Regions from separate parts of the Phascolarctobacterium faecium genome, predicted to be linked through region 1. Evidence: riboswitches for the same ligand, from Rfam matches in the RefSeq annotation. Region 1 holds a riboswitch; each other region holds the start of a gene.

Region 1 (2,201 bases):
CGCGAGCGCTTCGCACGCGTAGGTATGTACGAAAACTCCGTCTACGACGGTATTCCCGAATTACTGCAAAACCTGCGGCAGGCAGGCAAGACCCTTGCCGTAGCCACCAGCAAGCCGCAGCTTTACGCAGAAAAAATCCTGGAACACTTTGGCCTCGCCGCTCACTTCTCAACAATAGCAGGCCCCGGGTTCAACGGCGAGCTGCCAACCAAAGCCGACGTGATCAGCGAAGTGCTGCAGCGGCTGCACCTTACCGCTGCTGATAAGAACGCCGCCGTTATGCTGGGCGACCGCGAGCACGACGCTATCGGCGCACAGCAAAATAAAATCTCCATCATCGGCGCAGGCTACGGCTACAGTTCCCCGGGCGAACTGAGTGCCGCCGGTGTCAGACAAATCGTTTCTGCTCCGCAGGATTTTGCAGAATTTTTATTATGATTTATTTTTAAAGCAGTTACATCGATCATGATGTGGCTGCTTTTTTATTTTCCTCTGCGCCTTGAACTTTTCGCAGAACCATTGACATATAACGCTTCACACTGCATAGATAAAATTGATTTTTCAGACTATTATATATCAACAACTTATTGAGAACAGCTATGTTTTTTAATAAATTAATTTTAGCATAAATTATTACTTGTAATATAAAAAGTTAAATGTTATAATTCTATCTGATTTCAAAATTGAATACTTTATGATAATCAGGTGCATTATTGCCTAACAGAGAAATCGGTGCAATGCCGATGCGGTCCCGCCGCTGTAATGCCGAGCAAACCTCAAAACGTCACTGGGAAACTGGGAAGACGAGGTACGCGATGAAGCAGAGCCAGAAGAACTGCCTGATTATAGCCCATTACGATCCTGCGAAAGACAGGAATGGAGCGTTACAAGAGCTTTTTACGCTTTTCTGTCTTTATGCGCAGAAAAGCGTTTTTTATTTTGCTTTTATTTTTCTGGCACGCGAAACCCGGTCAGCTCGGTCAGAAAAACTAAAGATATAAAAATTATTTGACGAGGTGTTTAAAAGATGGATGGGAAGAAAAAAATCTGGGCAACGGCCATCTTATGCGCTGTTGCCAGCGTTGGCTTTGTAGTACCAGCTGGCGCCGAAGAAACCATGACGCATGATTTGGACGAAGTCATCGTCGAAGCCGACAGAAATACTCTGCCGGGGGGATTTGTAGCCAACAACGACAGAGTTGGCATTTTGGGCAATATCAAAGCAATCGATGTTCCTTTTACACAAAAAAAATATACTGAAAAAACTATTATGACCTTTTATGACCCCAATCAGCCTTTAAACGGTACTTTGGCTAATACCCCTTCTATTCGTATCGGCAGTACTTCTCCCATGTATACAGATTTCAGTATGCGTGGCGTCAATATGAATGCTTCTCATTACTACATCAACGGTATTCCCAATATGTTCAACCAGACCCGCAGCATCCCGGCATATATCCTCAGCAGCGTCGATATAGTCTCCGGCCCTAACACCGTGCTTAACGGCGCTACCTTTTCCAACAACGGCACTAATGGCACCGATGCGCCGGCAGGACTGCTGAACGGTACAACCAAACGCGCTGCTGCAGACCCTGTCACCCGCTATACACAGCGTTTTTCCGGACGCAGTACCTGGACCGAAGACCTTGATCTAGGACGCCGCTTTGGTAAAAACAATGAATGGGGCATCAGAGTCAACGCCCATAATGAAGACGGCGGCCTTTCCATAAAAGGTGCCGATGTACGTGATAAAAGCATTTATATCAACTTAGATCATCAGGACGCTAAAAGTATGACTAATATTTTCGGCGGTTATTATGACTGGAAGGTAAATGGAGGCCAGCGCTGGCTCAGTGCCAGCGGTGTTACCAAAGGCAATCTGGCAGAAACCCCGAACGGTAAAACAGACCTCAGTTTTGACGGTCAGACCAAATATAATCACGGCATGCTGTTTACCTTAAACCATATCCAAAAATTCAGCGATAAATGGAGCGGTTTCATCAACGGTGGCTACGGGCATTATTCAGAGCATAAAAACGATCCCAACAGTGGTTCACTGACTCTCGGTGACAACGGCAAGCTCTCCGGTAAATTCCGCGACTATGTCTCCGACAGTAAAAGCAGTTACTGGCAGGTCGGCGTTTCTAACAAGGCCGCCATCGGTAATGTAAAAAATGACTTGTCTTTTGCCGTTGATTATT
Region 2 (2,201 bases), 650 kb from region 1:
AGCTGAAAGTCACGATAAATAATTGACTGGACCGCTAAATAACCAAGTCCCGGCCAGGAAAAAACGATCTCTACTACTGCCGCACCACCCAGCAGGTTGCCGAATGACAGCCCCAGCAATGTGATCAAAGGCAGCATCGCATTCGGCAATACTTCCCGCCAAAGGATATAGCTTTCACTCATGCCTCTTGCCCTAGCACCGACAACGTAATCCTGATTGAGTTCTTCCAAAACCGTCGTCCTTACCTGACGTGTATATTTGGCTGCCATAACTATACCCAACGTCGTAGCTGGCAAAATCAGAGTCTCCAGACTTACTCTGCCACCGACAATTGGCAGCCAGCCTAATTTTAAACCAAAAATCCACAATAGCATCAGCCCCATCCAAAAATTAGGGATTGAGACACCAAAAAAAGTCAGACCTCTCACAGCATAATCAAAAACACTGTTGCGTTTGACAGCAGAATAAATACCCAAAGGCAGTGAAAACACCAACATAAAAAGTGTAGAAGCCAGCGCTAATATCAATGTCGCCGGCAGTGACTGCATCAATTCTTCAACAACAGGTTTTTTAACCATATAGGAAAACCCAAAATCACCCTGTACCGCTCTTCCTAACCAATCTAAATATTGAAAAATAAAAGGCTTATCCAAACCCAATTCATGTCTCAGCGCATCAATCTCAACCTGACTGACAACAATATCCTCATTACCGGCAATCATTTGCCTGACCGGATCACCTGGCGACAGCATAACTAAAGCAAATGTTACAAAGCTGATACCCAAAAGCACCAATACGATTTGCCCGATCCTGCCCCAAATCTGTTTGTTTTTCAAAGCTTCCCATCTCCTTACAAAAAAATCTCCTGCAGCCATGAACCACGGATGCAGGAGATCATAAAATATTGTTTAAACAGGCAAGACTGCCTATTTAAGTCAAATTTCAGGAACTAGCTGCTGATCCGTCACCCGCGGATATGGCAAAAATCAAAGGCTGCGATCTGACTTACGCAATATGCGCTTACAGTGGCGTGACCGTGCCGGATTTACACCGGACTTCCCTAATTCAACCTTGAGGCACCTTTGATAAAATTATTAAGTTGTATTAATATTAGCACAAACCATATACTTAGTAAACACTTTTATTTAATCTTATAAATCTTTTCTCCAAGCTTTCTCAATGAATAAAATAATATTAAAGACTGAATCCCAACAAATATTAAAAACGATATCCATAAGCCATCATTGCCAAGTAAAGGTACTAACAGTCTCTCCACAGGCCAAAATACAGCTAAAGCAATCAGCATCATATTTCTTATAGGAACCGTATAAGTAGCACCTGTAAACATTCCATAAAGAGCTAGGCCTATGCCAGCTATCAAAGGATAAATAAGAACATAATATTTGTAAGTTTCTGCTAACACAGCTACTTCCTCTAAGTCTGTAAAGCAATTTATTAAAAATGTACTGCCAAATGTAAATCCAAGCATTAACAGAAACACCAACACAAACAACCATTTATAGGTCATTTTTAAAATCTGCCAAAATAATGCCCTGTTTTTCTGTCCCAGAGCCCTTCCTGAAAAAACAGAAGCACCATTAGCCATACCGTCGACCAAGAACGACATGATATCTTTCAGCTGAAACAGTACGGCATTCGCTGCCAGCACTACAGTTCCTAATGCAGCACCGGCAGCAGCAATAATATTGTTAACTGTCAGCAGGCAAGCCGTACGAATCATTAAATTAGTATTGACCAAAAGTATTTTCGTTAGCTCCTCAGGCTCTATAACGGTTTTATAATCAAAATTTTTATAATCAAAGTTACCATAAAGATACATTAGCCAACAGCCTGCGGCAGCGCCATAAAGCTGACTTAAAAGTGTAGCCCAGGCTACTCCTTCAATATCAAAATGTAATACAAATACAAACAATACACTAAGTATCATATTCAGGACATTGCTTGAAACCTGCATAAATACAGAAGCACGTACTTTTGTCTGCCCCATCAGCCATCCTAACGACACATAATTGAACAGTACCAGCGGTGCTCCCCAAATCAAAATTTCATAGTAAGCCGAACAGAGTTCTGCTACATCCGAAGCCGGAGCAACCAATGACAGATAAGCCGTCAAAATAGGTTTCTGCAAAATTATGCAGCTGCAGCTTACTATCACAGCAATGAACAACGGTCTTAAAAAA
Region 3 (2,201 bases), 910 kb from region 1:
ACCTTCACGCTGCAAAATCTTCACTACTTCATCTGTAGTCGGACAATCGATAATTTCTTTACCAACTTCCACTTTAGCACCGGTAAGCAGTGCCAAAAGAGCCATTAACTCTGTGCGGCAATCAGCATATTTTGAATGGGTATTCATCACACCTTGCCCTAGTTTTACCAGCTTTCCTGAATGGCCTATTAACAGCAAGGTCTCAAAATCCTTATAAACCGCATAATCTAAAAGTTCCCCAACAAAATTACTGCAGGTCACGGCATCATCAATATTAAGTCCCAGTACATCACGAGTAAAGTCTTCTCCATAATTGCCAAAAAACACCAGCAAATTTTTATTTCCAGACGCTGCCTGTGTATCAATTTCCACATACATTGTTTCTATCAAAGCTTTTTCACTCATTGGTTCAACAATTCCACTGGTTCCTAAAATAGAAATGCCACCTAAAATACCTAAACGTGGATTGAAAGTTTTCTTGGCAATTTCAACGCCTTCAGGAGCTGAAATAGTAACTTTTAACCCTTGTTCATATCCTGCAGACTTCATTACTTTTTCAAGTTCGTAAACAATCATTTTCCGAGGTGTCGGATTAATGGCAGGTCCATCAACATTACAGGCCAATCCTGGTTTAGTTACATAGCCAATGCCAATACCGCCTAATAAATTTATCCCCTTTTCTGCTGTTTTTTCTACAGTAGCATAAATCAATATCCCATTCGTATCATCAGGATCATCGCCACTGTCCTTACGAATAGCGCATGTTACGCTCATTTCAGTAATAACAGCATCTTCTGGTTCCAAATTAAGTATAATACCTTTTGGGGTATCTATCTGAACAAAATCAACACGTTTACCTGTCAGAAGCATCATTGCAGCAGCCTTGGAGGCTGCAGTCGCACAACTTCCAGTTGTATAACCACAACGCAAACGTTTCCCTTGAGAAATCTGATATTCTTCCATGCGTCAACCTCTTCCTGAACAAACATCTTGCTAAAGACATTCTGCCACCTAGTATTTTTTACTAATAATTAGAAAAGACTCCTGCCGTTTCCGACAGAAGTCACAAAGATACAAGCGCATACTTATCCTTAAAAGACACAGCTCTCTTGCCATCTCCATCACTCGTGGATACAGCTTTCACACATAGGCAGGCACCTGACTTAAACGCCTCAGCGTTATTACAGTGGCGGGACCGTGTCGGATTTACACCGATCTTGCCATTTACGCCCTCACGGGCACCTAATAATATCAAATTACCGTATCATTATAGCATAAAATTCAGAAAAAACCAATGGAGATTCTTATTAAGTTTTAAATTGATCTTAGCCTAAAAGTAATAGGAACATATGTATAGCAACGTATTTTTTGTCCAACACCATTTTTAGCACCGCTAAAACGCCAGCCATAGCATGCATCAACAGCAGCAGCATCTAAAGCAGCATTACCAGAAGATTCTGCGACAATGACAGATTCAACTTCACCGTCGTAGCCTACCAAAATGCGCACTGTCGTCGTTCCTTCAATACTGGCACTTCTGGCGCTGCTTGGATAGCTAGGTTGACGACTTTTTAACAAACGCGGAGGAATAGCAGGGTTTGCCGAAGGATCACCGCCAGCATAGCCGCCACCCTCTCCAGTACCCATTCCAGAACCTGTTCCGTCACCTATACCAGTACCCACTCCAGCACCATGTCCGCCGCCTGTTCCAGTTCCACTGCCAGAACCACTGCCGCTTCCATATCCACTGCCTTGGCCAGTACCATAACCACCACCACTGCCAGTATTTTCTTTCACATCAGCACCGGCAATATTTTTACTTTGGGTCTGTAATTCCTCAGATACATTTTCATTGACTTGATTATTCTGCTGTTGTTGATACACTTGCTCCTGACGAGTAGTTTTTTCAATTATATCGTCAGTATTTATTTGGCCGGATTTTTTTATCTGCTGTTGTGGCTGCGAAGCACTATGCTGTTTATTTTGCAATGCATTCGCTTTCGCTGCTGCCAAATCTGCTTCTGTAGCATCGGCTGGCTTCATACCGCTGCCGCCTCCTCCGCCGCCTCCTCCGCCACCGCCAAAAACTGCTATTTCGACGATCTTATCATCAACATGATTAGCAGCGAATAGACCGGCAAACGCCAAAACAAGAAATACAAATAAATGAAATCCTAATGAGCCAATAAAACCTATTTGGA
Region 4 (2,201 bases), 960 kb from region 1:
TTCCCCTTCCTACTGTAAGCTCGGGCGGCAACCCCAGAAATGCAGAAACGATTGCTGCGGTCGATGTAGTATTCCCGATTCCCATTTCTGCTGTTACTAATAAGTTATAACCTTTATCAATACATTCATCTGCTACCTTCATACCAACTTTCAATGCTTTTTCGGCCTGCTCCACTGTCATGGCCGGTCCCTGTGTAAAATCTTCTGTACCCCAGGCAACCTTCTCCTGATGAACTTTAGGCATTGCACTCAAGTCAAAAGCCGTACCTGCATCGATCACAAAAACATCGGCACCGGCATGACGTGCCATAACGTTAGCGCCGGCAGTTTCCCTCATGTAACCGTTTATCATCTGCATAGTTACTTCCTGCGGATATGCGCTTACGCCATATTTGGCAATTCCATGATCGCCGCACATTAACAGCATTGCACTTTTGATTTTATCAGGCAATGCCGTCCCAGTCATGGCAGCATATTTTTCAACCATTTCCTCCAGCTTACCTAAACTATGCAGCGGCTTATCCATTTTAGCCCAGTTATTTTTTATTACTTCCGCAGCGTTGCTATCCAACGGTGGAATCATTATTTTTTCCATTGCTCTGCTCCTTCATCATCAAAACTAAATGCCATTTTCTTTAGATCAACAGCTTGACCGGCGACACAATAAAAGACCCTGTCACATACATCGGCAACCTGCTGGTTTATCCATCCGGCAAGATCTCTGTACTCACGTGCCATAACATTATCCGGTACGATACCACCGCCAACTTCATTAGTAACAAATACTACCAGTTTTTCTGTTTTTCTGGCGGCTTCCAGTAATTTTACAATTTCACCTTTGACAAATGTTACCTTTTCTTCAAAAGTTCCTGCAATTGCAACCTTGCCATACATCAAATTACTCATATACAAAGTAAGACAGTCAAACAAAATTGCATCCGCTTCCTTACCTGCCTCAACCATCACCTGTTCGGCAGCATAAGGTGCTTCATAATTATTCCATCTTTGGGGAGAACGACGTTCCTGATGTAGCCGAACACGTTCAGCCATCTCGTCGTCAAAGATTTCAGCCGTAGCTATATAAGCGCATTTAGATCCATAATGCAAAACAAAACGCTCTGCGAATTCACTTTTGCCGCTTCGTGCACCGCCAGTTACTAAAATCATTTCTTTACACATCCTTAAGCCTCCCTTCAAAATAAAAATACCCTCTCGAGAGAGGGCATAAATAAACAACCTATGCAAGTATCCACCTATCTCCCGTAGGTGTAAGATACCCGTAACAGGCAGGTCTCCTGGCTCAGGTTCAACATTCAGCTGCGCCTTCCCAGTTTCCCAGTGGCATATTGCAGTGAACTTCCCTTTACAGTAGCGGGACTGCGCCGGATTTACACCGGTCTTCCCTATTAAGCGCCGACCGCAATCGGCACACCTGTTGATTTTTTCCAATACTATATATTCTACATTCTTTTGCAAAGTCCTGCTGACCTGCAAAGCATTTTTTCATATTCTTCATCTAAATAATCATGGGCGTCATTAACATTCCTTACGGTAATCAATACACGGCTGCGTCCAAACCAGTAATACACCCTGATTTCATACCATTGAGCTACACCATCCGCTCCGACGAAACGACATTCGCAGCCAGAATAATCAGGAGTATTATTGTAATTTGCAGATAAAACGTCAAAATCAAGCTGAGCCGTAAATTTTTCAATATCTTCAGGATAAAGCAATTCCTGAACGATATGCTTGTAATCATTTTTATAATCACCTGTATACGGAATAAAAACATTCCCTGTAGGATTAAAAGCCATTCTTGAATAGCGTCCATCTTTTAGATTCAATTCAATTGCAAAATCATACATCTGCGGGAATAAATCGCCCAAATCTCTGTATGATGGTAATTTTACAGTACGTCCGTAACCGTTGATGCTGCGACGTTCAGCATTAACTATTTCAATCTTACTTAAATTAAGCAGATTTTCAAACTGCGGCCTTCTCAACGGCTGGCAATAATAGAATCCCTGAGCTATATTGCAGGAAACACTTTTCATTATCGCAACCTGTGCCTCAGTTTCAACACCTTCACAAATCATCGTGATATCCAATTCTTTTGCAATAGCTGCCATCCCTTTGATGATTTTGATATCTTTATCATTATCACAGGCGGCAAGCATTCTTTTATCTATTTTTAAAAT

What was found. A riboswitch is a leader RNA that binds a small molecule or an ion and turns the genes downstream of it on or off. The one in region 1 is predicted to bind cobalamin.
Region 2: it holds a riboswitch for cobalamin, as region 1 does, so the genes downstream of both, nikB (nickel ABC transporter permease) here and PFJ30894_RS01100 (TonB-dependent siderophore receptor) in region 1, are expected to answer to the same signal.
Region 3: it holds a riboswitch for cobalamin, as region 1 does, so the genes downstream of both, cbiD (cobalt-precorrin-5B (C(1))-methyltransferase CbiD) here and PFJ30894_RS01100 (TonB-dependent siderophore receptor) in region 1, are expected to answer to the same signal.
Region 4: it holds a riboswitch for cobalamin, as region 1 does, so the genes downstream of both, cobU (bifunctional adenosylcobinamide kinase/adenosylcobinamide-phosphate guanylyltransferase) here and PFJ30894_RS01100 (TonB-dependent siderophore receptor) in region 1, are expected to answer to the same signal.

The regions. Positions count from the first base shown of each region.
Region 1 covers NZ_AP019004.1:233,572-235,772, forward strand. Annotated here, with positions in the region: gene PFJ30894_RS01095 (HAD hydrolase-like protein) at 1-438, shown strand, start outside; cobalamin riboswitch at 687-857, shown strand; gene PFJ30894_RS01100 (TonB-dependent siderophore receptor) at 1,028-2,201, shown strand, end outside.
Region 2 covers NZ_AP019004.1:879,226-881,426, reverse strand. Annotated here, with positions in the region: gene nikB (nickel ABC transporter permease) at 1-836, opposite strand, end outside; adenosylcobalamin (AdoCbl) riboswitch at 951-1,088, opposite strand; gene PFJ30894_RS04285 (MATE family efflux transporter) at 1,142-2,201, opposite strand, start outside.
Region 3 covers NZ_AP019004.1:1,778,797-1,780,997, forward strand. Annotated here, with positions in the region: gene cbiD (cobalt-precorrin-5B (C(1))-methyltransferase CbiD) at 1-963, opposite strand, end outside; cobalamin riboswitch at 1,133-1,261, opposite strand; gene PFJ30894_RS08685 (energy transducer TonB) at 1,315-2,201, opposite strand, start outside.
Region 4 covers NZ_AP019004.1:1,727,240-1,729,440, forward strand. Annotated here, with positions in the region: gene cobT (nicotinate-nucleotide--dimethylbenzimidazole phosphoribosyltransferase) at 1-595, opposite strand, end outside; gene cobU (bifunctional adenosylcobinamide kinase/adenosylcobinamide-phosphate guanylyltransferase) at 583-1,179, opposite strand; cobalamin riboswitch at 1,269-1,451, opposite strand; gene PFJ30894_RS08440 (EAL domain-containing protein) at 1,461-2,201, opposite strand, start outside.